DNA from 3 places in the Modestobacter sp. NPDC049651 genome. Region 1 is predicted to be linked to each of the others. Evidence: riboswitches for the same ligand, from Rfam matches in the RefSeq annotation. Region 1 holds a riboswitch; each other region holds the start of a gene.
The links. A riboswitch is a leader RNA that binds a small molecule or an ion and turns the genes downstream of it on or off. The one in region 1 is predicted to bind thiamine pyrophosphate.

Region 1 (9,632 bases):
AGCTGCTGGTCAACCAGCTGTACGACCACCAGAGCAACCTGGCGCTCGGCCTGTCGCCGATCCTCCTGCTCGACATGTGGGAGCACGCGTTCTACCTCGACTACCAGAACGTCAAGGGCGACTACGTCACGGCGTGGTGGAACGTCGTCAACTGGGCCGACGTGCAGCAGCGCTTCGAGCGCGCCCGGAGGGCGACCAGCGGCCTGGTCGTCCCCGCGCTCTGAGCTGAGGCTCGCCTGACCCCCGGGGGCCACAGGTCGGCCCCACCGGTCCCCGGGGTCAGGGCAACCCGGTAGAGCCAGCCGCCCGCTGCCACCCGCCCCACCGCCCCGCTGGAGGTCCGCATGTTCCTCTCCAAGACCGAGGCCGCCGTCCTCTCGACGACCACCCTGGTCGGCAGCCGGCCGGCACCGGCGAAGCGGTCCCGCGTGCGCACCTGGGCGATGCTCGGCCCGGCGTTCGTCGCCGCCGTCGCCTACGTCGACCCCGGCAACTTCGCCACCAACTTCGCCGGCGGCGCCGGCTTCGGCTACAAGCTGCTGTGGGTGATCGTCGCCGCCAACCTGATGGCGATGCTCATCCAGGCGCTCACCGCCAAGCTGGGCCTGGCCACCGGCCGCGACCTGGCCACCAACTGCCGCGAGCAGCTCCCGAAGCCCGCCGTCCGGTGCCTGTGGGCGCAGGCCGAGGCGGTCGCCATCGCCACCGACCTGGCCGAGGTCGTCGGCGGCGCGGTCGCGCTGAACCTGCTCTTCGGCGTGCCGCTGCCGATCGGTGGGGTTATCACCGCAGTCGTCGCGTTCGGCCTGCTGGCGGCGCAGTCCCGCGGGCACCGGCCGTTCGAGCGGGTCATCACCGGGCTGCTGCTGGTCATCGGTCTGGGCTTCGGCTACACGCTGATCGGCTCCGGCATCGACCCGGGCGGGGTGGCGTCGGGCATGGTCCCCGGCTTCGCCGGCACCGACAGCCTGCTGCTGGCCACCGGCATCCTCGGCGCCACGGTCATGCCGCACGTCATCTACGTGCACTCCGCGCTCACCCCGGGCCGGTACGGGGACGTCGTCACCGCCGGGCGGACGTCGGCCGGACGCCGCCGCCTGCTGCGCACCCAGCGGCTCGACGTGCTGCTGGCGATGGGGCTGGCCGGCCTGGTGAACGCCGCGATGCTGGTGATCGCCGCGCAGCTGTTCACCGGCGACCCGGAGATCAGCTCGCTGGAGAGCGTGCACGCCGGGCTCGGCGACCAGCTGGGCCGCGGCGCCTCGATCGCCTTCGCGCTGGCGCTGCTGGCCTCCGGGCTGGCCGCGTCGTCGGTGGGCACGCACGCCGGCCAGGTGGTGATGGCCGGGTTCCTGCGCCGGCACATCCCGGTGCTGGCCCGCCGGCTGGTCACCCTGGCGCCGGCGCTGCTGGTGCTGTGCCTGGGTGTCGACCCCACGCAGGCGCTGGTCTGGTCGCAGGTCGTGCTCTGCTTCGGCATTCCGTTCGCGCTGGTGCCGCTGGTCTGGCTGACCAGCAAGCGGTCGCTGATGGGCGCCTGGGTGAACCGCCGGGTCACCACGGTGACCGGCGCGCTCGTCGCCGCCCTGGTGGTCGGGCTGAACCTCTACCTGCTGGCCGGCTTCGTCAGCTGACCTGGGCGTCGACGAAGACGTCGGCCCCCAGCCGCAGCCAGGGCAGCAGCATGTCGGCGGCGAGCACCACCCCGGCCGAGCCGTCGACCGGGCAGAGCGAGAGCGAGAGCCGCACCTGGGCGCCCGCCGTCCGGACCAGGTCGGGGTACACGCCGCAGGCCGCGAGCTGGTCCAGCGCCCCGCGGAGCACCTGCTCCAGCGCCAGCTGCCGGGCCACCGGGTCGGCGGCCTCCACCCGGGCGGTCGGCAGGTGCAGCACCGGGCGGCCGTGGGCGTCGGTGGTCAGCGCGGCGCGGCCGGCGTCGGTGAGCAGGTCCACCGGCCCGTCGAGCCAGCAGGACGCCGACACCAGCAGCCCGTCGGCGTCCGTCACTCCCCGACCTCGGCGAACAGCGGGAACGCGCTGCTGACCCCGGCCACCGCCGGCTCGGGACCCCCGGCCTCCGCCGCGACGTCCGCCGGCACGACCAGCTCGATCCCGTCGCCCTCCGGCCGGGCGGCGGCCGCGCCGACCAGACCGGGGTGCCCCGCCGCGAGCCGAGCCGCCTCGTCCCGCAGCTCGCCGGGCCGGAACGCGGTGCCGACCACGGTGACCGCCAGCCCCGCGGGGGCGGAGTCGACCACCTGCTGCACGCGGCCGGGCAGCTCCCCGAACCAGCGCACCGTCACGCGGGTGCGGTCCAGGCTCAGCCCCGGCGTCCCGAAGTCCGGGGAGTCGCCGGCGGCGGCGCTGAGCCGCTCGAGCAGGTCGTAGACCTCCGCCCGGGTGCCCGGGTAGACGACGTACTCGCCGTGCCCGACCCCCGGCGACGGCGGCGCGGACCGGCGGGGCTGCGAGCGCTTGGGCATGCCCGCATCCTGCCCGCACCGATGAGAACGGCGACCTGGCACCGTCTCCCCCTCGACACCCCACCGAGCGAGGAGCAGCACATGGGCGCGATCAGGGTCCACGAGTTCACCACCGTCGACGGCGTCGTCGACGCCCCGATGTGGACGATGGACTACGGCTTCCCCGACGACCTGTCCGCCTCCATCGGCGCGATCACCGCCCCGGCCCAGGGCATCCTGCTCGGCCGGCGGACCTTCGAGATGTTCGCGCCGGCCTGGTCGACCCGCACCGCCGAGGACGACCCCGGTGCCCCGTTCTTCAACGACACTCCCAAGTACGTGGTCAGCTCGACGCTGGCCGACGCCGAGCCGGTGTGGCGGAACTCGACCTCGATCGGCGGCTACGACGCAGCCCGCATCCGCGCCCTGAAGGACGAGGGCGACCTGTACGTCAGCGGCAGCGCCACCCTGGTGCGCGCGCTGCTGGCCGACGGCCTGGTCGACGAGCTGCACCTGTACGTCTACCCGCTGGCGGTCGGCACCGGGCTCCGGCTGTTCCCCGAGGGGACGGCGCAGCGGCTGGCCCTGCTCGGCAGCGAGCAGCTGAGCAACGGGGTCGCCCACCTCACCTACGGACCCGCGGCCGCATGATCTGACCGTGGAGATCGCGGGAGCACGGATCTGGGTCACCGGCGCGTCGACCGGCATCGGCGCGGCGCTCGCGGCCGAGCTCGCCGACCGCGGCGCGCGCGTGGCGGTCAGCGCCCGCACCGCCGAGCAGCTCGCCGCGGTGGCCGGGGACCGGATGGTCGCCGTCCCGGTCGACGTGACCGACCGGGCGGCCACCGTCGCCGCCGGGCAGCGGGTGCGCGAGGCGCTGGGCGGGCTGGACGTGGTGGTGGCCAACGCCGGCACCTGGTCGCGGTTCCACGTGGAACCGTGGGACTCCGACCTGTTCGCCGAGCACCTGCAGGTCAACGTGATGGGTGCGGTGCACACCTTCGAGGCGGTGGTGCCGCAGATGCTCGCCGCCGGGCGGGGGCGGCTGGTGGGCGTGGCGTCGGTCGCCGGCTACCGCGGGCTGCCCGGCTCCGAGGCCTACAACGCCGGCAAGGCCGCGCTGATCAGCCTGCTGGAGAGCCTGCGCGGGTCGCTGGCCCCGCGCGGCGTCGTCGTCCAGACGGTCAACCCCGGCTTCGTGCGCACCCGGATGACCGACCGGAACCGGTTCCCGATGCCGTTCCGGGTCGAGGTGGACGCCGCGGCGCGCACGATCGCCGACGGCATCGCCCGGGACAAGGCGGAGATCGTCTTCCCGCTGCCGATGGCGCTGCTCATGAAGACCGCCCGGCTGGTGCCGCCGCGGGCGTGGACGGCGCTGACCGCCGCGATGGCCCGCCGCGGCCTGCACGGCGGGCCCGACCGCCGCACCGAGGGCTGAGCGGGGCCCGCAGCGTGGATCAGGTCCCCTGATCCACGACTGGCCCCCTGCACCAACGCTGCTGCAGGGGGCCAGCCGGTGATCAGGTCACCTGATCACTGCCTCAGGCGCGGGGGCCGCCGGCGACGTAGATGACCTGGCCGGACACGAACCCGGCCGCCTCGCTGGTGAAGAACGACACCGTGTGCGCGATGTCCTCGGGCTGGCCGACCCGGTGCACCGGGATCTCCTTGGCGGCCATCTCCTTGAACTGCTCGAACGGCACGCCCACCCGCTCGGCGGTCGCGATCGTCATCTCGGTCTCGATGAAGCCCGGGGCGATGGCGTTCGCGGTGACGTTGTAGCGGCCCAGCTCGATGGCCAGGGTCTTGGTGAAGCCCTGCATGCCGGCCTTCGCCGCGGAGTAGTTGACCTGGCCGCGGTTGCCCAGCGCGGAGACGCTGGAGAGGTTGACGATCCGGCCCCACTCGGCGGCGACCATGTGCTTCTGGGCGGCCCGGCTCATCAGGAAGGCGCCGCGCAGGTGCACACCCAGGACGGCGTCCCAGTCGTCGACCGACATCTTGAACAGCAGGTTGTCGCGGGTGATCCCGGCGTTGTTCACCAGCACCGTCGGGGCGCCGAGCTCCTGGGCGACCCGCTCGACGGCGGCGGTCACGCTGGCCTCGTCGGCGACGTTCGCGCCCACGGCCAGCGCCTCGCCGCCGGCGCCCTGGATCGCCTCGACGGTGCCCGCGCAGGCGCCCTCGTCCAGGTCGAGCACCGCGACCTGCATGCCGTCGGATGCCAGCCGCTTGGCGATGGCCGCGCCGATCCCGCGCGCCGCGCCGGTGACGATCGCCGTCCTCTGCTGTGCCACTGCGTCTCCTCGTCGAGTCGTGGTGGGCGCGCGGAGGCGCGCCGTGTCCCCCACAGGCATAGCACCAGCCGCGTGCGGGCTCCTGCCGGGGCCGGTGCGGGAGGCCGGCAACACGCCGTCCCGCCGCGCAACTGTCGGCCCCCGGGCGCACCCTGCCTGCATGGCCGACGACCGCCCGCAGCTGCCCGGCAGCACCCGCCGCCCGCTCCCCGCCGCCCGCCCGGCGGGCGACCTCGACCCCAGCGCCCCGGTGGACGTCACGGTCGTCCTGCGCCGCCGCGCCGAGCTGCCCCCGGCCGGCCCGGCCCGTGCGCCGCTCAGCCGCGAGGAGCTCGCTGCCGCCTACGGTGCCGACCCCGCCGACCTGGCCGCCGTGCGCGCCGCGCTCACCGCGGAGGGGCTCGAGGTGGTCGACGAGGACGCCGCCTCGCGCCGGGTGCACGTGCGCGGCGACGTCGCGACGCTGCGCCGGGTGTTCGCCGCGGACCTCGCGGAGGTGCGGTCGCCGGACCCGGTCACCGGCCGACCGGTCACCCACCGCCAGCGCAGCGGGCCGCTGGCGGTGCCCGCACCGCTCGCCGAGATCGTCACCGCCGTGCTCGGCCTCGACGACCGGCCGCAGGCCCGTGCCCTGTTCCGGCCGGCCACGGCCGTCGACACCACGTTCAGCCCGCTGGAGCTCGGCCGGGTCTACCGGTTCCCCGCCGGCACCGACGGCAGCGGGCAGACGCTGGCCGTCCTGGAGCTCGGCGGTGGCTACACCGACGCCGACCTCGCCGCGTACTGGCAGTCGATCGGCCTGACCGACCCGCCGCGGGTGACCGCGGTCGGTGTGGACGACGGCGCGAACACCCCGGAGGGTGATCCGGACGGCGCCGACGGCGAGGTGCTGCTGGACATCGAGGTGGCCGGGGCGCTCGCTCCCGGCGCCGACCTGGTCGTCTACTTCGCCCCCAACACCGACCGGGGGTTCCTCGACGCGCTCAGCACGGCCGTGCACGCCGACCCGACGCCGACCGCGGTGAGCATCAGCTGGGGGCAGAGCGAGGACGAGTGGACCGCGCAGGCGCGCACCGCGATGGACGACGCCCTGGCCGACGCCGCCGCGCTCGGCGTCACCGTCTGCGCCGCGTCCGGTGACGACGGCAGCACCGACAACGCCACCGACGGGCAGGCGCACGTCGACTTCCCCGCCTCCAGCCCGCACGCCCTCGCCTGCGGCGGCACGACGCTGCACGCCGACCCCGGGACCGGGGCGGTGCGCAGCGAGACCGTCTGGTTCCACGGTGCCGGCAACGGGGGCACCGGCGGCGGGGTCAGCGCGGTGTTCCCGGTCCCGCAGTGGCAGCGCGCGGTCGGGGTGCCGGGCGACGCCGACACCGGCCGGCCGGGCCGCGGGGTGCCCGACGTGGCCGCGGACGCCGATCCGGCCACCGGCTACCAGGTGCGGGTCGACGGCCGGGACACCGTCATCGGCGGGACCAGCGCCGTCTCACCGCTGTGGAGCGCGCTCACCTGCCGGCTGGCGCAGGCGCTGGGACGGCGGCCGGGTCTGCTGCAGCCCGCGCTCTACGCCGGCCTGGAGGCCGGAGAGCCGGCGCCGGGCCTGCGCGACGTGACCACGGGCAGCAACGGCGCCTACCGCGCCGGCCCCGGCTGGGACCCGTGCACCGGCCTCGGCGTACCCGACGGCGAGGCCCTTCTGGCGCGGCTGCGCGGCGACCTCGGCTAAGGTCGCCGGCACAACAGAACACACGACAGGGGAGCGCCGGCAGGGGCGCTGAGAGTGCGGACCACCGCAGACCCTCGAACCTGAACCGGGTCATGCCGGCGTAGGGAGTCTGGAGAGAGTCATGGCCGATCCGGCCGTCCGTCCGTCGGCGGGCACCCGCTGGCGCACCGTCGACATCGTCGTCACCGCCGTGCTCGGCGTCGCTCTCGGCGTCGTCTTCTGGGCGTGGAGCCTGCTGTCGAACGCCCTCACCCCGGCGTTCGCCGGCTTCCCGCCCAGCCAGGCGGTGCTCTACGGGGTGTGGCTGATCGCCGCGGTCGTCGCGCCGCTGGTGGTGCGCAAGCCCGGCGCCGCGCTGTTCGCCGAGCTGATCGGCGCCACCGTCGAGGCGCTGCTGGGCTCGCACTTCGGCACCCTGGTCATCCTCTACGGCCTGCTGCAGGGCGCTGCGGCGGAGGTCGCGTTCGCGCTGTTCCGCTACCGCCGGTTCGGCTGGCTGCAGGCGCTGCTGGCAGGCGCGCTCTCCGGTGTCGCCGCGGCGGTGCTGGACTTCCTCAACTACTACCCGGACTGGACGGCGGGCTGGAAGACCACCTACCTGCTGCTGGTCGTCGCCAGCACCACGGTGATCGCCGGCGCGGGCGGCATGCTGCTCACCCGGGCGCTCGCGGCGAGCGGGGCGCTGTCCTCGTTCGGCGCCGCCGGCCGCACCCGGGTCTGATGGCCGGGCCGGCTGCGGTCCGGCTGACCGGCTGGGGGTTCCGCTACGCCACGCGCAAGGCCTGGGCCGCACGGGACGTCGACCTGCGCGTCGGGCCCGGTGAGCGGGTGCTGCTGACCGGCGCGTCCGGCGCGGGCAAGTCGACGCTGCTGCGCGCCCTCGGCGGCCTGCTGCCCCTGGAGACCGGGGACGCCGAGGGCGAGCTCACCGTCACCGGCAGCTCCGGCACCGGGATCGTGTTCCAGGACCCCGACGCCCAGCTGGTGATGAGCAGGGCCGGGGACGACGTCGCGTTCGGCCTGGAGAACACCGGCACCCCGCCGGCGCAGATCTGGCCCGCGGTCGACGCCGCGCTGGCCGCGGTCGGGTTCCCGTACGGCCGCGACCGGCCCACCGCTGCGCTGTCCGGCGGGCAGAAGCAGCGGCTGGTGCTGGCCGGTGCGCTGGCCGGCGGGCCGGGGCTGCTGCTGCTCGACGAGCCCACCGCGCAGCTGGACCCCCCGGGCGGGGACCTCGTGCGCCAGGCCGTCGTCTCCGCGCTCGCCGACCGCCGGGCCACCCTGGTGGTCGTCGACCACGACGTGGCGGCGTGGCTGCCCCTGGTCGACCGCGTCGTCGAGCTGCTGCCCGGCGGCGGCACCGTCGAGCACCCGCCCGGTTGGCGGCCGGTGCCGCTGCGGCTGCCGGTGCGCCGCCCGGCCCGCGCCGACGGCCCGCCGCTGGTCACCGCGGTGGCGGCCGGCTTCACCCACCGCGGCAGCACGAGCCCGGCGCTGGCGCCGGTGGACGTCGTCCTGCCGGCCGGCCGCACGCTCGCCGTCACCGGCCCGAACGGCACCGGCAAGTCGACGCTCGCCCTGCTGCTGGCCGGGCTCCGCGCGCCGACGACCGGCCGGGTGGTCGCGGGGCCCGCGCTCACCGCCGGGCTGCGGCGGCCGGACCGGGAGCCGGCCCGCTGGCGCGCCGCGGAGCTGGTCACCCGGATCGGCACGGTGTTCCAGGACCCCGAGCACCAGTTCCTCACCGGCCGGGTGCGCGACGAGCTGTCGCTGGGCCCGCTGCGCGCCGGCAGCGGCGACGCCGACGCCCGCCGGCGGGCCGAGGAGCTGATGGACCGGCTGGGGCTGGCCGCGCTGGCCGAGGCCAACCCGTTCACCCTCTCCGGCGGTCAGCAGCGGCGGCTGTCGGTGGCGACCGCGCTGGCCACCCGGCCCTCGGTGCTGGTGCTCGACGAGCCGACCTTCGGGCAGGACCGGGAGACCTGGGCGGAGCTGGTGGCGCTGCTGGCCGAGCAGCAGGACGACGACCGGGCGCTGTGCCTGGTCACCCACGACCCGGTGGTGGTCGCCGCCCTCGCCGACGACGAGCTCGCGCTCGGCGCCCCGGTGGGCGCCCGGTGAGCGCCCCGCTCACCCTGGGCGCCGCCCGGCCGGTGCGGCTGTCGGCGGTGAACCCGGTCGCCCAGCTCACCGCGATCGTGGTGGTCACCGTGGTGCTGCTGGTCAGCGGCGGGCTGGTGACGCCGCTGCTGGTGCTCGCCGCCGAGCTGACCCTGCTGCCGGCGGCCGGGCTCACCTCGCCGGCCGACGTGCTGCGCCGCACCTGGCCGCTGCTGCTCAGCGCGGCGAGCGTGGCCTGGGTGAACGTGGCCTTCGGCGCGGGCACCGGTGGCGACCCGTGGCTGGGCGGGCTGGCGCTCGCCGTCCGGGTGGTCGCCCTGGCCCTGCCCGGGCTGCTGCTGGCGGTGAGCACCGACCCGGTGCGGCTGGCCGACGCGCTGACCGTGCACTGGCGGGTGTCCACCCGGTTCGCCTACGGCGCGCTGGCGGCGCTGCGGCTGGTGCCGCTGCTGGCCGCGGAGTTCGAGACGATCCGGCTGGCCCGCCGGGCTCGGGGCGTGGACGCCGGGCGCAACCCGGTGGCCGCCGTCCGGCTGGCGGCCGGCACCGGCTTCACGCTGCTGGTCGGCGCGGTGCGGCGCGGCTCCCGGCTGGCCACCGCGATGGACGCCCGCGGGTTCGGCTCCGGGCTGGCCCGCAGCAACGCCCGGGGGTCGCGGCTGCGGGCCGCCGACGCCTGGTTCGTCGCGGCATCGGTCGCGGTCTGCACCGTTGCCCTCACGGTCGGTGTGCTCACCGGGTCGTGGCACGTGGTCTTCGCCGGCTGACCGTTCCGCACCGGGTCCGCGTGCCCTACGGTGCGCGTGTGCAGGACCGACCGGGGGCGGGGCCGACGTGAGCGACCCCGTCCGCAGCTGGTGCCGCGCTGGCGTGCAGAACGCGCCTCCGCCCGCCGATGAGAAGAGGGACGGCGGACGCCGACCGGCGGCCCACGGCGAACCGGGGTGAGGTGTGGTTCACAGTCTCGATCAGGTTTGGGAGAGCTGTCCGGGGCCAAGACAGGGGTTCGCCGTTGAG
Region 2 (9,632 bases), on a different contig from region 1:
AGGTCCTCGGCGTGCTGCCGCCCCGCCCCGGCCGCGGCGATGAGCATCCAGGCCGCGACCAGCACGACCGCGAGCGCCGCCCCCCTCGTCGCCGAGATGAGCCACGCCGCGTGCCGGGTCGCGGGCTCCGCGTCGACGGGGAGCATGACCAGCAACCTCAGCGCGTCCAGCAGGGAGCTGCCCAGCGTCGTGCCGCCGCGGAACTGGCCGTCGAACCGGACGAGCCCGGCCGTGGCGAAGGCGAACAGCACCCCGAGGCCGCCGGCCAGGAGGCCGACGCCCCGGCGGGCGCGGGCGATGTCGCCGCGGGCCCGGAACGCCGGGCGGGCCAGCGCGAGGGCCGCCGCCAGCCCGACCAGGACCGGGGTGCGGGGCCACCCGTGGTGCGCCGCCGCGGCACCGGCAGCCCCGACCAGCAGAGCCCCGACGGCGGCCGCCCACGCCGTGCGGTGCCCGCGCAGCAGGGCCCGGGACAGGACGACGAGGACCAGGCCGCTGCCGAACACCAGGTAGCGACCGCCGTCCAGACCGCCGTGCAGGCCGTGCACGGTGCCGGCGAGCGGGGCCAGGTGGTGCGCCCGCCGGACCGCCACGGCGGCCGGCGGGGTGCGGAGGACCGCGGCGAGCGACATGCCCCCGGTCGCCACCGCACCGCCCGCGGCGACTCGCCGGACGAGCGCCCCGGCGGCGGTCACGTGGCTCCCTCCCGCCGGGCGGGCGGCTGCCGGCCCACCCACCAGACCAGGCCGCCGACCACCAGCGGCAGCCAGAACTCGGCCAGCCGGAACAGCAGCGTCCCCGCGACCGCCGCCCCGGTGGGCACGCCGCTGCCCACCAGCGTCGCCAGGGTGCCGGCCTCGGTGACCCCGAGGCCGCCCGGCAACGGCCCCAGCACGGCCGCCATCGCACCGAGGAGGTACCCGGCGAGCGCCGCGGCGGGGTGGTCCCCGCCGCCGGCGGCCGCGACGGCGGCCCAGAGCATCAGGACAGCGGCGCCGTCGACGGTGGCGGCCGCGAGGACCGGGGGGACGGCGGCCGCCGGCCGGGCGGCGAGCCGCCGGACCCCGTCGGTGAAGTCGGCGACCGCCCGGGGGTCGAGCGGGCGGTGCGGGCGGCGCAGCAGCCGGTCCCGGACCCGGGCCCCGGCGGCTCCCAGCCGCTGGACCAGCGCCGGCCGGCGCAGCGCCAGCACCAGCAGGGCCAGCCGGCCGGCCGTCAGGACCGCGACGGCTCCCGCCGCGACCGCGTCCACCGCCGTGAACGGCCCGTGCAGCAGGAGCACCAGCAGGCCGAGCCCCACGGCGACGAGGAACCCGGCATCAGCCGCGGCGACGGAGAGCAGGTACCCCTGCTGGACAGTCCTGCGGGGCCAGCCCGTCCGCCGCCCGGCGCGGGTCAAGGCCGCCAGCCCGGCCGTCCCCCCGGACTTCACCACCGCGTTCAGCGCGACCGCGGCCACCGAGGCCCGGCACAGCTCGGGCACGTCGCGCCTGGTCAGCGCGGCGCCGGCCGACCGCAGCGCCGTCCCGTGGACCAGCGCCCAGGCCGCCCACCAGACCAGCAGCCCACCGCCCAGCACCGCCAGCCAGGCCGGCGAGCCGGTCCGCACCGCCCGGCCGGCGGCCCGCAGGTCGGCGCGCTGCGACCACGCGGTCGCGGCGGCGGCCACCACCAGCAGGGCGGTCAGCCACGCGGCCGGCCGCCCCGGCCGGTGCACGCGGCGCGCAGCGGGCGAGGTGGTCACGGCCAGGCACGTTAGGACCGCCGCCGCGCCTCCGGCAGCCTCCACCAGGGAACTGGCAGCCGGGGATGGCAGGTTCCCAGGCGTCTCCCAGCCGCCCGGTGACCGGCGCGGTGGGGTGGCTTCCCACCAGGGGGTCCGAGGACTAGGACCTGTGCATGACGACGAGGCGGCAGTTCCTGTGGGGCGCCGGGGTCGGGGCGGCCGGGCTGGCGGTGGGCGCGACCGGCGGCGCGCTCGTCGCGGACGACGACGACGCGGTGCGGCAGCGCGCGACGGCCCGGGCCGAGCAGCGCTTCCTGGAGGCCGGTGGCGCCGCCGACGAGGGCGAGGGGGTGGCCCGCCTGGGGACGCGTCGGGTCATCTGGAACACCACGGTCACCGAGCCGATCGCGGCGATCACCTTCGACGACGGGCCGACCCCCGAGTACACCCCGCGCATCCTCGACGCCCTGGACCGCGCCGGGCTCACCGCCACCTTCAACATCATGGGCTGGAACGCGGTGCACCACGCCGACGTGCTGCGCGACGTGGTCGCGGCCGGGCACGAGATCGGCAACCACACCTGGACGCACCGCGACCTGACCACGCTCGACGCCGCGCAGACCCGCGAGGAGCTGGTGCGCTGCCGGGACGAGGTCGAGGCGCTGCTCGGCCGGCCGTTCACCAGCTTCCGGCCACCCCGCGGCGAGCTCACCGGCTACGCGCTGCGGATCGCCGCCGAGCTGGGCTACGACACCTACATCTGGTCGGTCACCCGCGGGCCCGGCGACAAGAAGGAGGTGCGCGAGATCAGCGACTACATGGGGCGGACGGTCGAGGCCGGCGACGTCCTGGGCCTGCACGACGGCATCGGCCAGGGCACCTTCCACCCGGACGCCGCCTTCGCGCGGGCACTGGCGGACCGGCGGGAGCTGGAGGTGCGCGCCCTGCCGACCGCGCTGCAGCAGATCGCCGACCGCGGGATCTCGCTGATCAGCGCCAACCGGTTGCTCGCGCGCAGCGTGCCCGAGCCGATCGGCGGCACCGGCGGGACGTCCTGACAGCGGGCGTCAGACCCGGACGATGACCCCGCGCCGCACGAGCGCGGCGCACACCGCCCAGATCACCGCGACCGACAGCACCGGGTACAGCACCGCGGCGGTCAGCGCCCCCACGACCGAGGTCAGCCAGCCGTCGACCACCGGCTGCACGGTGGGCGCCAGGACGGCGCGGAACACCACCTCGGAGAAGACGAACGCCACGATCGCGTTGAGACCCAGCACCTCGGGCACCCGCAGCGGACCGACCAGCCCGCGCCCGTCGACCACCCAGTGCGCCAGGGCCAGCGCCAGCAGCGCGATCCCCCCGGTGACCAGCACGAACGACGGCGACCACAGCCGCTTGTTGACCGGGACCAGCGGCGCCAGCGCCAGGCCGGTGACCAGCAGCGCCGCGCCGCCGGCAGCCAGCCGGGTCAGCGCCGCCCGCCCGGCGCCGGCCTGCAGCACGCGCCCGGCGAGCACGCCCAGGTAGACGGTGACCGCGCTCGCCAGGTACGAGTGCGGCGCCTCGGCGGAGAACGGCAGCCCCAGGACGGCGTCGAACGAGTGCGCCCACGACCGGTCGGGGTCCGCCCCGCCGGCGACGGTGAGCACGCTGAGCGCGGCCAGCACGCCGGCCGCCGTCGGCAGCTGCGCCCGGCGGGGCAGCCGCAGCAGCAGCCAGCAGAGCAGGTACGCGCCGGCGATGTGCCCGAGCACGCCCACGCCGGCGATCGGGGAGCCGTACTTCACCGTGACCACCAGCCAGCCCAGCACGGCGAGCTTCGCCACCCGGGTCAGCGCCGGCCGGGGCCGGTCCGCCCGCCGGGAGAACGGCATGGACACCCCGACGACCAGCAGGAACACCGGGAAGACGACGTCGGCGACGTGCAGCCCGTCCCACGACGCGTGCTCCAGCTGGGCCGGGATCGCCGGGTTGCCGCGGTTGTCGACGAACAGCATCCCGACCACGGCGAGGCCGCGCAGCACGTCGACCCCGCGCAGCCGGGGCCGGGACGGGGCACCCGCCGGTGCCGGCGCGGAGGGCGCGGCGGCCTCCCGGCGGGGCGCCACCAGGTGGGTCGTCATCCCTCCACGCTAGGACGGTCCGGCCCGTCCCGCCTGGTCAACGACGGGTTCTGGGCCACCGCGCAGGCCGCGCACAGCCGCTCCCGGGACGCCGGACGCGGGGAAGGCCGTCCCCACCGGGCTCAAGTTCGCGCTACCGTCCGCCGACCATCCCCAGCAGAGGGGTGAGGGACCCGCCACCGGACCACCGGCCGGCGACCACGACCAGGCCGGACGGGGAGTTGCAGCGTGGCGGAGACGAGCAGGCGGCGGTTCCTGCTGGGCGCCGGGGCGACCGGGTTCGCGCTGGGGCTGGGATCGGCGGGCGTGGTGGCCGACACCGTCGCCGGCAACGGCCCGGTGGCGCTGCCGCTGCCCCGCAGCGGGCACGACTTCCGCGAGCGCGACCTCGAGGGCGCCGCGTTCCCGGAGGTCGTCGAGGAGCCGGGGCGCTTCGGGATGAACCGGGTCATCTGGTCGGTGCCGACCACCCGGCCGCTCGCCGCGCTCACCTTCGACGACGGCCCCACCCCCGAGTACACCCCGCGGGTCCTGGAGGCCCTGCGGGAGGCCGGGGTGACCGCGACGTTCAACGTCATGGGGCACAACGCCGTGGCGCACAAGAGCCTGCTGCGCGAGGTCGTCGCCGCCGGGCACGAGCTCGGCAACCACACCTGGAGCCACCTCAACCTGACCCGGCTGACCCCCGCGGAGACCCGCGAGGAGATCGTCCGCTGCGCGGAGACGGTGGAGGACCTGGTCGGGCAGCGGCTGGCCGGGTTCCGCCCGCCCCGCGGCATGGTCACCGGCTACGCGCTGCGGGTCTGCGCCGAGCTCGGCTACGACGTCTGGGTGTGGTCGTGCACCCGCGGGCCGGACGGCGTCGGTACCACCGACGTCGTCGCCGACCACCTGGGCGCGCTGGTCTCCCCCGGCGACGTCGTCGACCTGCACGACGGGCTGGGCCGCGGCACGTTCCAGCCCGGCACGGCGTTCACCGCCGGCCTGGCCGCCCGGCGCGAGGTCGAGGTGCGGGCCCTGCCCAGGGTGCTGCGCCGGGTCGCCGAGCGCGGCATCACGCTGACCAGCGCCGGCCGGCTGCTCGCCGCGGGCACCGGCGGCGCGGACGACGTCCCCACCGCCCAGCGCACCGGCACCGCCTGACCGCTCAGTCGACCGCGCAGGCCGGGCGCAGGGTGTGCCAGGACGTCTGCTGCTGGAACCAGGCGCCGGCGTCGAGCAGCAGGTCCTCCCCGCCGATCGCGGCGGTCAGCTGCACGCCGACCGGCATGCCGGAGCGGGGGTGCCGGCCGGCGGGCAGCGCCAGCGTCGGGCCGGCGTGCAGCGACCACGGCGCGGTCAGCTGGATCAGCCGGCGGGTGACGGTGCGCACGTCGCCGCCGGCGCCGGCCCGCGGGACGTCGTCCGACAGGGTCGGGGTGAGCAGCACGTCGACCTCGGTGAACACCTCGTCCAGGCCGCGCTGGTACTCCGCCCGGACGGCGAGCGCCTGCTCGAGGTGGCCCTCGGTGAGCCCCTCGCCCAGCCGGACCCGGGCCAGCGTGTCGGGGTGGAACAGGTCGGGGGTGCCCAGCCGGTCGCGGTGCACGTCGAGCAGGCCGGCGTAGACGATCGTGTAGAGCACGTCCTGGGCGGCGCCGATGCCGGGCACCTGCACCGGCACCAGCTCGCTGCCGGCCGCGGCGAAGTCGTCCGCGGCCGCCGCCACCACCTCGGCCACCCCGGGGTCCAGGTCGTCGAACCACAGCTCCGGCAGCCCGATCCGCCGCGGCGGGGCGGGCTGCGGGGCGCGCACCGGCCGGCCGGCCAGCACCGCGAACGCCCGGGCGACCAGGTCGACGGTGCGGGCGATCGGGCCGACGGTGTCGACCAGCTCGCACATCGGGAAGGTGCCGACGCCGGGCACGACCGAGGTGCCCGGCCGCAGCCCGGTCACCCCGCACGCCGCGGCCGGCAGCCGTACCGAGCCGCCGGTGTCGGTGCCCAGCGCCAGGTCGACCAGCCCGGCCGCGACCGCGGCCCCCGACCCGCCGCTGGACCCGCCGGGCACCCGGTCGAGGTCCCAGGGGTTGCGCACCGGGCCGGCCGCGGAGTTCTGCGAGGTGACCCCGACCGCGAACTCCGACAGGTTCAGCTTGGCCACGATCTCGGCACCGGCGTCCCGCAGCCGGGCGACCACCTCGGCGTCGGCGTCGGGCACCCGGTCGCAGAAGAACAGCGAGCCGCAGGTGGTCCGGACGCCGGCGGTGTCGATGTTGTCCTTGACGCCGACCCGCACCCCGGCGAGCGGACCGTCGGCGGCGTGCGCCAGCGGCGGGTCGATCCGGGTGAGGACGGCGTTGGTCGCCGCCGCCACCTCGGCGGCCCGTGCGGCGACACGCGAGGCCGCGCGGTCCGGGGTGTCTACGGTCACATCGGGAGCCTGCCACGAAGCGGGCGCCGGGCGACCCGCACGCGACCCCGCAGCTCGGGAGGCCGCCGGCCGGGGCCTAGGCTGGCGGGCAGACGTGCGGGAGCCCGGGGTGGACCGGGCTGAGAGGGCGGCTGGACACGCTGCCGACCGCGGGACCTGATCCGGGTAATGCCGGCGTGGGGAGCGTGCAGTGCGCAGCGGTGGTGCCGTGCTCGTCGCCGGCGGCGGCCTGGTCGGGCTGGTGGTGGCCTGGCGCGCGGCGCAGCGCGGCCTGGCGGTCACCGTGGTGGACGACGCCCCGGGCGCCGGCGCGTCGCGCGCGGCCGCCGGCATGCTCGCGCCGGTCACCGAGGCGGCCTACGGCGAGCAGGCGCTGCTGCGGCTGTGCGCCGCCTCGCTGGACCGCTACCCGGCGTTCGTCGCGGAGCTGGAGGCGGCGTCCGGACGGCGGGTCGGGCTGCGCACCGCCGGCACCCTGGTCGTCGGCTTCGACGCCGACGACATGCGGGCGCTCGACGCGCTGCACGCCTTCCAGACCGAGCTCGGGCTGGCCGCCGAGCGGCTCTCCTCCCGGGACACCCGCCGCCGCGAGCCAGCGCTGACCCCGCGGCTGCGCGGCGGGCTGCTGGTGCCCGGCGACCACTCGGTCGACGGCCGGTCGCTGCACGCGGCGCTGCTGGCCGCCGCGGGGTCCGCGGGTGTGCGGTTCGTGCCCGGCCGGGCCGCGGCGGTGCGGGTGGACGGCGGCCGCGCCACCGGCCTGGAGCTCACCGACGGCACCGCGCTGGCCGCCGACCAGGTCGTCGTCGCGCTCGGCGCGCACAGCGGGCGGCTGCCCGGCGTCCCGGCGCTGCCCGTGCGGCCGGTGAAGGGGCAGGTCCTGCGGATGGCCGGCGCCGACGGGCTGCTGACCGGCACGGTGCGGGCACTGGTGCGCGGCCGGCACGTCTACCTGGTGCCCTACGGCGAGGGCCGGCTGGTGGTCGGCGCGACCGTCGAGGACCGCGGCTTCGACGACACCGTCACCGCCGGCGGCGTGTACGAGCTGCTGCGGGACGCCGTCGAGGTGCTGCCCGGCGTCACCGAGCTGGAGCTGACCGAGACCCTGGCCCGCTGGCGGCCCGGCACCCCGGACAACGCGCCGGTGCTGGGTCCGTCCGGCGTCCCCGGGCTGGTGCTCGCCACCGGCCACCACCGCAACGGCGTGCTGCTCACCCCGGTCACCGGCGACGCGGTCGGCGAGTTCCTCGCCACCGGTGTGCTGCCCGAGGTCGCCGCGCCCTTCACCCGAGACCGCTTCGAGCAGCAGGAGGTCCTGTGCAGGTGACCGTGAACGGCGAGGCCGCCGAGCTGGCCGAGGGCGCCACCGTGGCGGGCCTGGTGGCCCAGCGGAGCGCCGGCCACAGCCGGGTGGCCGTCGCCCTCAACGGCGGCGTCGTCCCGCGCAGCAGCTGGGAGCGCACCACCCTCTCCCCGGGCGACACCGTCGAGGTGCTCGCCCCCACCGCCGGAGGCTGACATGACCGTGACCGAGACCGACCCCGTCCCGACCGGGACCGCCGTGACGGACCCCTTCGTCCTGGGCGGGCGCACCTTCACCTCCCGGCTGCTGCTGGGCACCGGCGGCGCACCCAGCCTCGAGGCGCTGGAGCGGGCCGTGCGCGCGTCGGGCACCGAGCTGGTCACCGTCGCGCTCCGCCGGGTCGAGGCGGCGAGCGACGGCGCGATGCTCGCGGTGCTCGACCGGTGCGGGGTGCAGCTGCTGCCCAACACCGCCGGCTGCGCCACCGCCCGGGAGGCCGTGCTCACCGCCCGGCTGGCCCGCGAGGCGTTCGGCACCGACTGGGTGAAGCTGGAGGTCATCGGGGACGAGGACACCCTGCTGCCGGACCCGGTGGAGCTGCTGGACGCCGCCGAGCAGCTGGTCGACGACGGGTTCACCGTGCTGCCCTACACCGGCGACGACCCCGTCGTCGCCCGCCGGCTGGCCGACCTCGGCTGCGCCGCGGTGATGCCGCTGGGCGCCCCGATCGGCAGCGGGCTGGGCATCCGCAACCCGCACGCGATCGCGCTCATCCGGGAGCTCGTCGACGTGCCGGTCATCCTGGACGCCGGCATCGGCACCGCCTCGGACGCCGCCCTGGCCATGGAGCTCGGCTGCGACGGCGTGCTGCTGGCGACCGCCGTCACCCGCGCCCGCGAGCCGGAGACGATGGCCGCCGCGATGCGGCACGCGGTGGAGGGCGGCCGGCTGGCGGCGCGGGCCGGGCGGATCCCCCGTCGCTTCTCGGCCCGCGCGTCGACGCAGATGCAGGGGCTGCCCGAGCTGTGAGCCCACCCCGGCTGCTGGTGCTCACCGACCGCACCCAGGCACCGCGCGGGCTGACCGACACGGTCGCGGCCGCGGTCGCCGCCGGCGCGCGGGCCGTCGTCCTGCGGGAGAAGGACCTGCCCGACGCCGAGCGCCGGGCGATCGCCGCCGACCTGCGCGCGCTGCTCGCCCCGGTGGGCGGGTTGCTGGTGGTCGGCGGCGCGGCCGGGTTCGCCCCGGACGACGCCGTGCACCTGGCCGCGCGGGACGCCGTCCCCACGCCCCGTCCCCCGCTGCTGGGCCGGTCCTGCCACTCGGCGGGCGAGGTGGCGCGGGCCCGGGCCGAGGGCTGCGACTGGGTGATGGTGTCGCCGGTGTTCCCGACCGCGTCGAAACCCGGGTACGGGCCGGCGCTGGGCACCGGCGGGCTGGCCGCGCTGCTGGCCGGCGGCCCACCGGCCTACGCGCTGGGCGGCGTGCAGCCGGACGACGTGGCCGGCTGCCTCGCCGCCGGCGCGCACGGGGTCGCCGTCATGGGCCCGCTGATGCGCGACCCCGCGCTGACCGCCGCCTACCTGGCGGCGCTGGCCTGACCCGCGGTCAGCCGTGCTGGGGGGCCCGCGGGTCGTCGATCGAGGGCTTGTCGCGGAACAGCGGCGGCAGGAACCGCAGCATCAGCACCGACCAGGTGAGGTGGGTGAGCGCCGGGGCCTGGATGCCGCCGGTGACCCGCCGCTGGAAGGCGAACAGCAGGCCCATCGGCACCGACGCCAGCACCAGTGCCGGGTTGCGGGTGGCAACCGTGGCCAGCGTGTAGACCGCGGAGGACTTCAGCACCGGGTTCTCGGTACCGACCGCGGCGTACAGCGCCCCGCGGAAGAACACCTCCTCGGCCAGGCCGTTGGCCAGCGTGGTGGTGGTGACCAGCGCCGGGTTGCCCTGCTGGGCGTAGCGCAGCACCCGGGTGACCGCGGCCTCCAGCGGCGGGATGCGCTTGGCCACCAGCGCGCCGACGTAGAACAGCCCGAACGCGGCGGCCCCGCCGACGACCGGGGT
Region 3 (9,632 bases), on a different contig from region 1:
CGCGTTGAGCGCGTCGGACTGCAGCGGGGTGAACCCGCCGAGCGGGAAGTAGGGCACGTAGGCGATGCCCTGCCGGGCGAGCTCGTCGACCAGGGCGTCGTCCTCCCGGTGCGCGACGTTGTACATGTTCTGCACGCACACCACCGGCGCGATGGCCTGCGCCTCGGTGACCTGCTCGAGCGTCACGGTGCTCAGCCCCAGGTGCCGGATGAGCCCCTGCTGCTGCAGCTCCGCCAAGGCGGCGAACTGCTCGCCGACCGGCTCGCCGTCCGGGCCGTCGACGGCACCCACCCGCAGGTTGACCACGTCGAGGACCTCGACGCCGAGGTTGCGCAGGTTGTCGTGCACCTGCCGGCGCAGCTCGTCGGGGGAGCGGCGCATGAGCCAGTTGCCCTCGCCGTCGCGGACCGCCCCGACCTTGGTGACGATCCGCAGCTCGGCCGGGTAGGGGTGCAGCGCCTCGCGGATGAGCTGGTTGGTGACGTGCGGGCCGTAGAAGTCCGCGGTGTCGATGTGGGTGATGCCCAGCTCGACGACGGTGCGCAGGACGGCGATCGCCTCGGCGCGGTCGCGGGGTGGGCCGAAGACGTGCGGGCCGGCGAGCTGCATGGCGCCGTAACCGGTGCGGGTGAGGACGAGGTCGTCGGCGAGGGGGAGCGTCCCGCCGGGGAGCGCGGTCGTGGTCATGACCCCACCGTCGGCCCCGCGGGCGTGCACAGCGAGAGCCCTGCCGGTCCTGGGGGTGGCAGGACCAGGCACGCCGCCCGCGACCGGGCCTACCGTTCCCGGTTGTGGAGAACCAGTTGGGCGACTTCCTGCGCGCCCGCCGCGAGCTGGTGCGTCCCGCGGACGTCGGACTGCGGGTGGACGGCGTCCGCCGCACCCCCGGGCTGCGCCGCGAGGAGGTCGCGCTGCTGGCCGGGATCAGCGCCGACTACTACCTCCGGCTGGAGCAGGGCCGCGACCGCAACCCGTCGGGGCAGGTGCTCGAGGCGGTGGCGCGGGTGCTGCAGCTCGACGACACGGCGACCGCCTACCTGCTCGGGCTCATCGCACCGCAGCCGCGCCGGCGCCGCCGGGCCCCGCGCCGGGAGGTGGTGCCGGAGGGCGTGCTGCAGCTGCTCGGGTCGCTGGGGCTGCCCGCGTTCGTCGAGGGCCGGTGGTTCGACGTGCTGGCGTCCAACGAGCTGGCCCGGGCGCTGTCGCCGCGCTTCGCGGTCGGCCGCAACCGGCTGCGCGACGTCTTCCTCGACCCGGCCGAGCGGGGGCTGTTCCCCGACTGGGAGGCCGGCACCGCCCGGCTGGTCGCCGGTTTCCGCGAGCGCATCGGCACCGACGCCGACGACCCCCGCGTGGTCGACCTGGTCGGTGAGCTGTCGCTGGGCAGCGAGCGGTTCCGGCAGCTGTGGGCCCGGCACGACGTGAAGGTGCCGGTCGGGACGGCGCTGCGGCTCGCCCACCCGGTGCTCGGCACGCTGACGCTCTCCTGCGAGAAGCTGGCGGTGAGCGGCACCGACGGGCAGCTGCTGTGCGTCCACCACGCGGTGCCGGGGTCCGGGGACGAGGAGAAGCTCGCCCTGCTCGGGTCGCTGGTCGCCGCACCGGCCCCGGCGACCGCGCCCGCCCCGGCGGCGCGGCCCGCCGGCGACGCCCGGGCCTAGTTCGTCGGGCCGGGCAGCCGCATGGGCAGGTGCAGGATGCCGTCCTCGTCGTAGTCCGGGCCGGACCGGCGGAAGCCGAAGCGCTCGTACCAGCGCTCCAGGTACGCCTGGGCGCCGATGTCGATGGTGCGGCCCTCGCACAGCTCGATCCCGCGCTGGACCAGCCGGGCGGACAGGCCCCGGCTGCGGGCGTCGGCAGCGGTGGCGACCCGGCCGATCGCGCGGTCCTCGCCGTTGTGCAGCACCCGGATCGTGGCGAGCACCCGGCCGTCGCCGTCCGGGCCGTCGTCGGCGACCCAGAGGTGGGTGGTCGTCGGCTCGGCGTCCCGGCCGTCCAGCTCGGGGTACGGGCAGGCCTGCTCGACGACGAAGACGTCGACGCGCAGCCGGAGGATGCCGTACAGCTCGGCGGGCGTCAGCTCGGCGAAGCGGGCCTCCCGCAGGACGGGCTCGGTGCTCACCCGGGCATCGTCGCAGGCGGCGGTCAGGCGGCCCGCCGGCGGACCGCGTCCCGGTGGGTCAGCAGGGCCCACACCACGTGCCCGAGCTCCATCCGCTCCCCGTCGCTGGGCAGCTCGTCGGGCAGCCGGCCTGCGCTCGCCGGCAGCAGCGGTGGGACGCCGCCGGCGCCCACGGCCCACGCCGGGTCGGCAGGCCCCCAGGTGCGCGCGCCCTCCGGCGTCCGCGCGACCAGCCCGCCGTCCCGTCGGGACAGCGTGAGGTCCAGGTCGTGCACCAGCCCGTGGTCGGCGTCGCAGAGCAGCACCATGTTCGACACGTCGGTGGGCCCACCGAACGCCCATCGGCGCAGGTGGTGGGCGTGCAGCCGCTCGATCCTGGTCTCCGTGCAGCCGGGCCGGGCGCAGCCGCCGTCCCGCGCCAGCAGCGCCCGGCGCTGGGCCGCGCTGGCGAGCCGGCGGCGCCGGCCCAGGGCCAGCGGTTCCCCGCCCTCGGTGACGACGACGGTCAGCGCGGCCTCGCACATCATCCGGCGCACCTGGGCCGGCCGGAGCGCGGGACCGCCCGCCAGGTGGGCCCGGCCGGCCGCGGCGTCGTCGGTGAGCACCTGGTGGTCGACGTGCACGACCACCTCCCGGCGGGGCGGGTCGCCGGCCCGCCGGCCGACCGGGGCGCCGTCCACCACCAGGTCGGCGAGCGCGGCGCAGCGGCGGGCGGTGAGGCGTTCCCGCGGGAACGCCTCACCCCCGGCGCAGCCGTCGTGATCGGCTGCGTGGGCGGCGGCGCGCTTCGCCGCCGCGCGGTCCCGGCGGGTGTCGCGCTCGACCCGCGAATCGACGGCGGTCACGAAGGCCGCACCCTGCTCGGCGTCCAGCCGCAGCCGGACGGAGAGCATGCCGTCGGCGTCCCACCACCACTCGCACGTCCGCTTGGCCGCGATGCGCTCGGCCTCGTCCGCGGCGTCCTGCGCGTCCTGCACCTCCGTCCGTCGCCAGGCGCGCACGACCCGCTCGAGCTGGCCGGCGGTCAGGTGCCCCGCCAGCTCGACGAGCTCCGCCTCCGTGCCGGGCTCCGCGACCCGGGTCAGCGCCCGCACCTTGGAGTACGACAACCGGCCGGCCGCGAACGCCGCCGCGGTCAGCGGCAGCGCGCCGAGCGCGCGGGCGACCCGCACGTGCTCGCGGGCCGGACCGGGCGCCAGGCCGCACCGCCAGGCCAGCCAGTGGGCGCAGGAGCGGACCCCGACCCCGCCCCAGCCCTCCCGCCGGTCGAACTCCGCCACCAGCGCGAGCCAGGCGGCCGTGGCCGCGGCCAGCCGCACGGCACCGGAGGTGATCTCCCGCTCCAGGTCGGCGAGGGACCGCTCCGGCGGGGTCGGGGCGGTCGGGGAGGGGAGAGTCAGGACAGCGGCACCCATGGACCGATGTTGCCCGGGGGGTCTGACAGAACCGCAGGTCAGCGACCTCGGGCGTTCCCGCGGGAACGCCCGACGGTCAGTTCAGCGCGACGTACTGGTCGGCGATCTGCGCCGGCGTGAGCACGTACTGGGCCAGGCTGGCGTGCGCGATGGAGCCGGCGAAGTGCTCGCTGGTGGGCGCGCTCGGCCAGGTCGGGCCGATGGTGTCGTACCCGACCCGCCAGTAGCCGGTGTACTGCTCGGCCTGGGTCACCGACGGGTCAGCGGCGACCTGGCCGCCGTCCACGTACAGCCGCATGCCGGTGCCGGGGGAGAACGTCGCGGTCATCAGGTGCCACGCGCCGTCGTTGTAGCTCTTCGGCGACGTCACGGTGGCCGGCTGCCCGGGGTAGACGCCGAACACCAGCTTGCCGGTGTCGGTCATGTAGACGTGCCGGTCGAACTGGGTCGACGCCGAGCCGTACGTGCCGTTGCCGAACCCGCACAGCTTCCCGCCGGTCCTCGTCTTCGTGCTGAACCAGAGCTGGATCGTGAACGACTCGGGGTCGGTGAGCGAGGTCGTCGTGTAGAGCAGGCTGCTGCTGCCGTCGAACGCGACCGCCTTGTTCACCCCGTTGCCGCAGTTCGGCCCGACCTGGCCGAGCCGCACCGAGCTGTAGGTGCCGACCACCCAGGGGTAGGGGCCGCTGTTGGCCGCGGTGCTGCCGGAGGTCTCCTGCATCGGGAAGTAGGCGTCGGCGGTGGACGCCGCCCCGGCGCAGGTGAAGTAGCGGAACGCCGAGAACGTGTTCGCCGCGGCGGAGGTGCTCGCGGTGAAGGTGGCCTGCGCGGCGCCCGGGACGGCCGCCAGCAGGAGCAGCGCAGCGCCGGCGCCGACCCACCGGCGCCGGGACCCGCCGCGCAGCCGCCACCGCCGTCCGGACGACCCGGAGGGCCCGGAGGACGACGGACCGGACGGCGCGGACGGCGACCGCCGGTACAGCAGCGCCGCGGCGACCAGCCCGGCCAGCGCGACGGCCGTGCCGGCCACCGGCAGCGCCCGGCCCTGCTGCGCCCACAGCACCGGCAGGCCCAGGCCGGGCAGCCGCAGCGTGCCGACCCCGTGCACCGCGGAGGGGTCCACGAGGGCGGTGTCCGCGGCCGCGTTGGCGTCGCCGCGCAGCTGCAGCCCGCCGTCCTCGACCGCGACCAGCCGGTGCAGCCGCAGCCGGCCGGGGGAGTCGGGGTCGTCGACGAGCAGCACCTGGCCGCGGTGCAGGTCGGCGCTGTCGACCGGCCGGACGACGGTGACGTCGCCGGGGGAGATGCTCGGCTCCATCGAGCCGGACATCACCACGGTGGCCTGCCAGCCCAGCAGCGCGGGGACGGTGGAGGCGAGCACCAGCAGCGCGAGCACGCCGAGGGCCGCGCGGGCGGTGGTGGAGACGAGGAAGGCGGCCCAGCTCTGCCGCCACGGGGAGGTGCTCACCGGGTCCGTGCCTCCCAGACGAGGGTGACGCCGGCCGAGCCGCCCTGGGCGGTCGACGGCGTGCTGGCCGGCAGCGACCAGTCGACGCGGTAGCTGCGGGTCTCCGCACCGGCGCCGGACGTCGTCCAGCCCGGCTTCCCCGCCGTCCAGGAGCGCGGGGCGGCGCTCAGCGGGGCGGTCCACACGGCGCCGGCGTCCCCGGGGAGCGCGGTGAAGCCGTTGCAGTTCTTGAAGCTGCCGCCGGCTCCGGCGGTGAGCGTGACCGAGAGGTAGGTGGCCAGGCCGTTGGTGGTCGTCACGTTGCTGACGTACGGCCGGACGTCGACCGGCGCGGAGCCCGTCGCGGTCACCTGGATGCACCGGCTGCCGGAGGCCCCCGGCTTGATGCCGGTGACGGTGAACAGGCTGCCGCCGGCGTCGTCGTCGGTCAGCGTGATCGTGCCGGTGGTCACCGTGGGCAGGTTGCGTGCGGCGGAGGCGTCGCTGAACCCGGCGTAGGCCGAGTGCCAGACCAGTCCCGCGGCCGCGAGCAGCGCGAGGCCGCCGGCCGTGGCGGAGCCGACGCGGGCAGCCCGCGGGGGAACCCGCCGGGTCGCTGCTCGCAGTCGTCTCCGCATGCTCCGAGCTTCGGGCGTCGACCCGACTGGATGAAGCCGTCGAGTGACCGGATCACTCCGCAGGGTGACCAGAAGTGGCGGTGTTACGGTCGGCCCCGGCACGGGGTGTCCCACCCGGGACTGAGATCACACCCGTCGAACCTGCTCCAGTTCGCACTGGCGAAGGGATGTCACCGGTGGACGCCACTTCTCTGTCCGCAGCCCGGACGGCACTGCTCCGGAGCACGCCGCTCGTGCACTGCCTCACCAACACGGTGGTGCAGACGCTGACCGCCAACGCGCTGCTCGCCGTGGGCGCCGCCCCCGCGATGGTGGTCGACCCGGACGAGGCCGCCGAGTTCGCCGCCGTCGCCTCCGCGGTGCTGGTCAACGTCGGCACGGTCACCCGGCCGACCGCCGAGGCGATGCGGGCCGCCGCCCGGGTCGCCGGGGAGGTCGGCACCCCGTGGGTGCTCGACCCGGTCGCCGTCGGCGGGCTGACCTTCCGCACCGGGCTCGCCGCCGAGCTGGTCGGGCTGCGGCCCACCGTCGTGCGGGGCAACGCCTCGGAGGTGCTGGCCACCGCGGGGGCCGGCACGGGCGGCCGCGGCGTCGACAGCACGGCCACCCCCGAGGACGCGCTGGACGCCGCCGCCGAGCTCGCCCGCCGCACCGGCGGCGTGGTCGCGGTCAGCGGCCCGGTCGACGTCGTCACCGACGGGACCCGCACCGTCCGGGTCGGCGGCGGATCCGCGCTGCTCACCCGCACCACCGGCGCCGGCTGCGCGCTCGGCTCGCTGGTCGCCGCCTACGTCGCCGCCACCGGCGACCCGCTCACCGGCACGGTGGCCGCGCACGCCCACGTCGCGGTCGCCGCCGAGCGCGCCGCGGCCCGCGCGGAGGGGCCCGGCACGTTCGCCGTCCACTGGCTCGACGCGCTCGACGCGGTGGACGCCGCCGCGCTGGCCGGGGCGCAGGTGTCCTGATGCGCCGGCCGTTCGACCCGACGCTCTACCTGGTCACCGACACCGCGCTGGCCGCTCCCCGGTCGGTGCCGGAGGTCGTCGCCGCCGCGGTCGCCGGCGGGGTCACCGCCGTCCAGGTGCGCGACAAGACCGCCTCCCGCCGCGACCTGCTGGCCCTCACCCGAGCGGTGCAGGACGTGTTGCCGCCGACCGTCGCGCTGTTCGTCAACGACGCCGTGGACGTCGCGCTGGTCGCCGGCGCCGACGGGGTGCACGTGGGCCAGGACGACCTGCCCGCCGGCGAGGTGCGCCGGCTGCTCGGCCCGGACGCGCTGATCGGCGTCTCCGCAGGCACACCCGACGAGCTGGCGACCGTCACCGCGCTGCCCGCCGGCACGGTCGACCTCGTCGGCATCGGCCCGGTCTGGGCCACCCCGACCAAGCCCGACGCCGGCGCCGCCCTCGGACCGGCCGGGGTGCGGGCCGTCGCCGACGCCGCCCGCGCGGCCGGGCTGCGGACGGTCGCGATCGGCGGCATCCACGCCGACACCGCGGGCGAGGTGGCCGCGGCCGGGGTCGACGGGATCTGCGTGGTCAGCGACATCTGCGCGGCCGCCGACCCGGCGGAGTCCGCGCGGCTGCTGCGGAAGGCGATCGGCCGGTGAGTGCGGCCGTCGCGCTGACCATCGCCGGGAGCGACCCCAGCGGCGGCGCCGGTGTGCAGGCGGACCTCAAGACCTTCAGCGCGCTGGGCACCTACGGCACCGCGGTCCTCACCGCGCTCACCGCGCAGAACACCCAGGGCGTCACCGGCGTGCACGGGGTGCCGGCGGACTTCGTCGCCCTGCAGGTGCACACCCTGCTCGCCGACGTGACGGTGCACGCCACCAAGCTCGGCATGCTCGGCACCGCCGAGGTGGTCCGCGAGGTCGCCCGGCTGCTCACCGACCGGCCGGCCGGGCCGGTGGTCGCCGACCCGGTGATGGTGGCCACCAGCGGCGACCGGCTGATCAGCGAGGAGGCGATCGCCGCCGTCCGCGACGAGCTGCTGCCGGTCAGCGACCTGATCACCCCCAACGTGCCCGAGGCCGCGGCGCTGCTGGACACCGCGCCGGCGACCGGCTTCGACGAGCTGGCCGGGCAGGCCGAGGCGCTGCGGGCGCTCGGCCCCGCCGCGGTGCTGCTCAAGGGCGGCCACCTGGGCGGCGACGAGAGCGTCGACGTGCTGGTCACCGCGGCCGGGGTGACCACCACCCGCCGGCCGCGGGTCGCGACGACCGCCACGCACGGCACCGGCTGCACGCTCTCCTCGGCGCTCGCGGCGCTCGCCGCCCGGGAACGTTCCACGGGAAACCCGGTCGACTGGGTGCCGCTGGTCGAGCGGGCGCGGGACTTCCTGCAGGCCGCGCTCGAGTCCGGCGCGGCGCTCGGCGTCGGGCACGGGCACGGCCCGGTGCACCACTTCGCCGGCTGGTGGTCCGCGTGACCTTCACCGAGGAGGCCTGGACGGCGACCGCCGGGCTGCGCGCCGCGATCGAGGAGCTGGCGTTCCTCACCGAGCTGGGCGAGGGCACGCTCGCCCCCGCGGCCTTCCGGCACTACCTGGAGCAGGACGCGCTCTACCTGGCCGGGTACGCGCAGGCGCTGGCGCTGCTGGCCGCCCGCGCCCCCGACCCGGACGCCGCCGCGTTCTGGGCGGAGTCCGCGGCGGTCACCCGCACCGTCGAGCTGGCGCTGCACGCGGACCTGCTCGGCTCGCCGCTGCTCGCGCCGGCGAGCGAGGAGCTGCTGCACTCGCCGTCCTGCCTGGGCTACGTGTCCTACCTGGTCGCGGCGGCGGCGACGGCGCCCTACGCGGTCGCCGCGGCCGCGGTGCTGCCCTGCTACTGGGTCTACGCCGACACGGGGGTGCGGCTGGCCGCGACCGCCCGCAGCGCCCCGGACCACCCGTACGCCCGCTGGGTGGCCACCTACGACGACCCGGCCTTCCAGGAGTCGGCCCGCCGCGCCCGCGCGCTGGTCGACGCCGCCGCCGAGCGGTCCCCGGCGGACGTGCCGGCGATGCACCGCGCGTTCGCCACCGCCACCCGCTACGAGCTCGAGTTCTGGCGGTCGGCGCACGAGCAGGAGACCTGGCGGCTGCCGCTGGGCTGAGCCGCTCAGTCGTCCTCGGCGAGCACCTCGCGCAGCACCCGGGCGGCCATCTCGTCGCCGCCGGCCGCGGCCACCGAGAAGTGCTCGATCGCGCCGTCCACGTCGCCGGCGTCCAGCAGCAGGACGCCGAGGTTGTGGTGGGAGTGCAGGTCGCCGCCCTCGATGCCGGCCCGGTAGGCGGCGGCCGCGGCGACGTCGTCGGACAGCTCGTCGCGGTACAGGTTGCCCAGCGGCAACCAGCTGGCCACCTCCCCGCGCAGCGCGCCCTCCTCCAGCAGGGTGCGCGCCTCGGCCACCCGGCCGGTGTCGCAGAGCAGGTCGGCCAGGCTGGTGCGGGCGTGCTCGTACACCTCGGCGCCGTCGCGCAGCCGCTGCTCCAGCGCCGGGTCGTGGGTGGCGTTCCACCGCCAGGTGGCGAGCGTCGCCGCGGCGACCTCGTCCCCGGCGTCCGCGGCCACCTGCACCCAGTGCCAGGCCTCCAGCTGCCGCCCGGACTCGCGCACGCTGTGCGCCAGCTGCAGCGCCGCGGCCGCATCACCCGCGCCGGCCGCCGCGCGGAACTCGGCCTCCGCGTCGTCCGCCCGGCCCTGCGCCTCCAGCACCTGGCCCAGCTCGTACCAGCCGCCCCGGTCGCCCGCGTCCAGCGCCCGGCGGGCCGCGACCTCGGCGTCGGTCCAGCGGCCGAGCTGCCGGAGCGCCACGGCCAGGTTGAGCCAGGCGTCGTCCTCACCGGCCCCGGCCGCCCGCTCGTAGGCGGCGACGGCCTCCTCCCAGCGGCCCAGCGACGAGAGGCTGTTGCCCAGGTCGAACAGCGCGACCGGGTCCCCGTGCGCGGCGGCACGCCGGAACCAGACGACCGCCTGCTCGTGGTCGCCGAGCTCGGCGAGGTCGCAGCCGCGGTCGATCAGGGCG

Region 2: it holds a riboswitch for thiamine pyrophosphate, as region 1 does, so the genes downstream of both, thiO (glycine oxidase ThiO) here and AB0J00_RS16015 (ECF transporter S component) in region 1, are expected to answer to the same signal.
Region 3: it holds a riboswitch for thiamine pyrophosphate, as region 1 does, so the genes downstream of both, thiM (hydroxyethylthiazole kinase) here and AB0J00_RS16015 (ECF transporter S component) in region 1, are expected to answer to the same signal.

Annotation. Positions count from the first base shown of each region.
Region 1 is NZ_JBFAOG010000012.1:15,959-25,590, reverse strand. It holds gene AB0J00_RS16055 (superoxide dismutase) at 1-224, shown strand, start outside; gene AB0J00_RS16050 (Nramp family divalent metal transporter) at 345-1,634, shown strand; gene AB0J00_RS16045 (hypothetical protein) at 1,627-2,007, opposite strand; gene AB0J00_RS16040 (hypothetical protein) at 2,004-2,483, opposite strand; gene AB0J00_RS16035 (dihydrofolate reductase family protein) at 2,565-3,113, shown strand; gene AB0J00_RS16030 (SDR family NAD(P)-dependent oxidoreductase) at 3,121-3,903, shown strand; gene fabG (3-oxoacyl-ACP reductase FabG) at 4,007-4,762, opposite strand; gene AB0J00_RS16020 (S53 family peptidase) at 4,923-6,494, shown strand; TPP riboswitch at 6,512-6,618, shown strand; gene AB0J00_RS16015 (ECF transporter S component) at 6,616-7,215, shown strand; gene AB0J00_RS16010 (ABC transporter ATP-binding protein) at 7,215-8,615, shown strand; gene AB0J00_RS16005 (energy-coupling factor transporter transmembrane component T) at 8,612-9,382, shown strand.
Region 2 is NZ_JBFAOG010000003.1:7,629-17,260, forward strand. It holds partial or broken gene AB0J00_RS05600 (phosphatidylglycerol lysyltransferase domain-containing protein) at 1-632, opposite strand, end outside; gene AB0J00_RS05605 (YbhN family protein) at 692-1,744, opposite strand; gene AB0J00_RS05610 (polysaccharide deacetylase family protein) at 1,900-2,784, shown strand; gene AB0J00_RS05615 (heparan-alpha-glucosaminide N-acetyltransferase domain-containing protein) at 2,794-3,852, opposite strand; gene AB0J00_RS05620 (polysaccharide deacetylase family protein) at 4,081-4,995, shown strand; gene AB0J00_RS05625 (amidase) at 5,000-6,265, opposite strand; TPP riboswitch at 6,358-6,452, shown strand; gene thiO (glycine oxidase ThiO) at 6,456-7,592, shown strand; gene thiS (sulfur carrier protein ThiS) at 7,583-7,783, shown strand; gene AB0J00_RS05640 (thiazole synthase) at 7,785-8,597, shown strand; gene AB0J00_RS05645 (thiamine phosphate synthase) at 8,594-9,169, shown strand; gene AB0J00_RS05650 (type II CAAX endopeptidase family protein) at 9,177-9,632, opposite strand, start outside.
Region 3 is NZ_JBFAOG010000003.1:269,771-279,402, forward strand. It holds gene AB0J00_RS06805 (aldo/keto reductase family oxidoreductase) at 1-687, opposite strand, end outside; gene AB0J00_RS06810 (helix-turn-helix transcriptional regulator) at 792-1,661, shown strand; gene AB0J00_RS06815 (GNAT family N-acetyltransferase) at 1,658-2,122, opposite strand; gene AB0J00_RS06820 (DUF222 domain-containing protein) at 2,146-3,537, opposite strand; gene AB0J00_RS06825 (LamG-like jellyroll fold domain-containing protein) at 3,614-5,005, opposite strand; gene AB0J00_RS06830 (hypothetical protein) at 5,002-5,622, opposite strand; TPP riboswitch at 5,714-5,807, shown strand; gene thiM (hydroxyethylthiazole kinase) at 5,790-6,587, shown strand; gene thiE (thiamine phosphate synthase) at 6,587-7,231, shown strand; gene thiD (bifunctional hydroxymethylpyrimidine kinase/phosphomethylpyrimidine kinase) at 7,228-8,052, shown strand; gene AB0J00_RS06850 (TenA family transcriptional regulator) at 8,049-8,720, shown strand; gene AB0J00_RS06855 (tetratricopeptide repeat protein) at 8,726-9,632, opposite strand, start outside.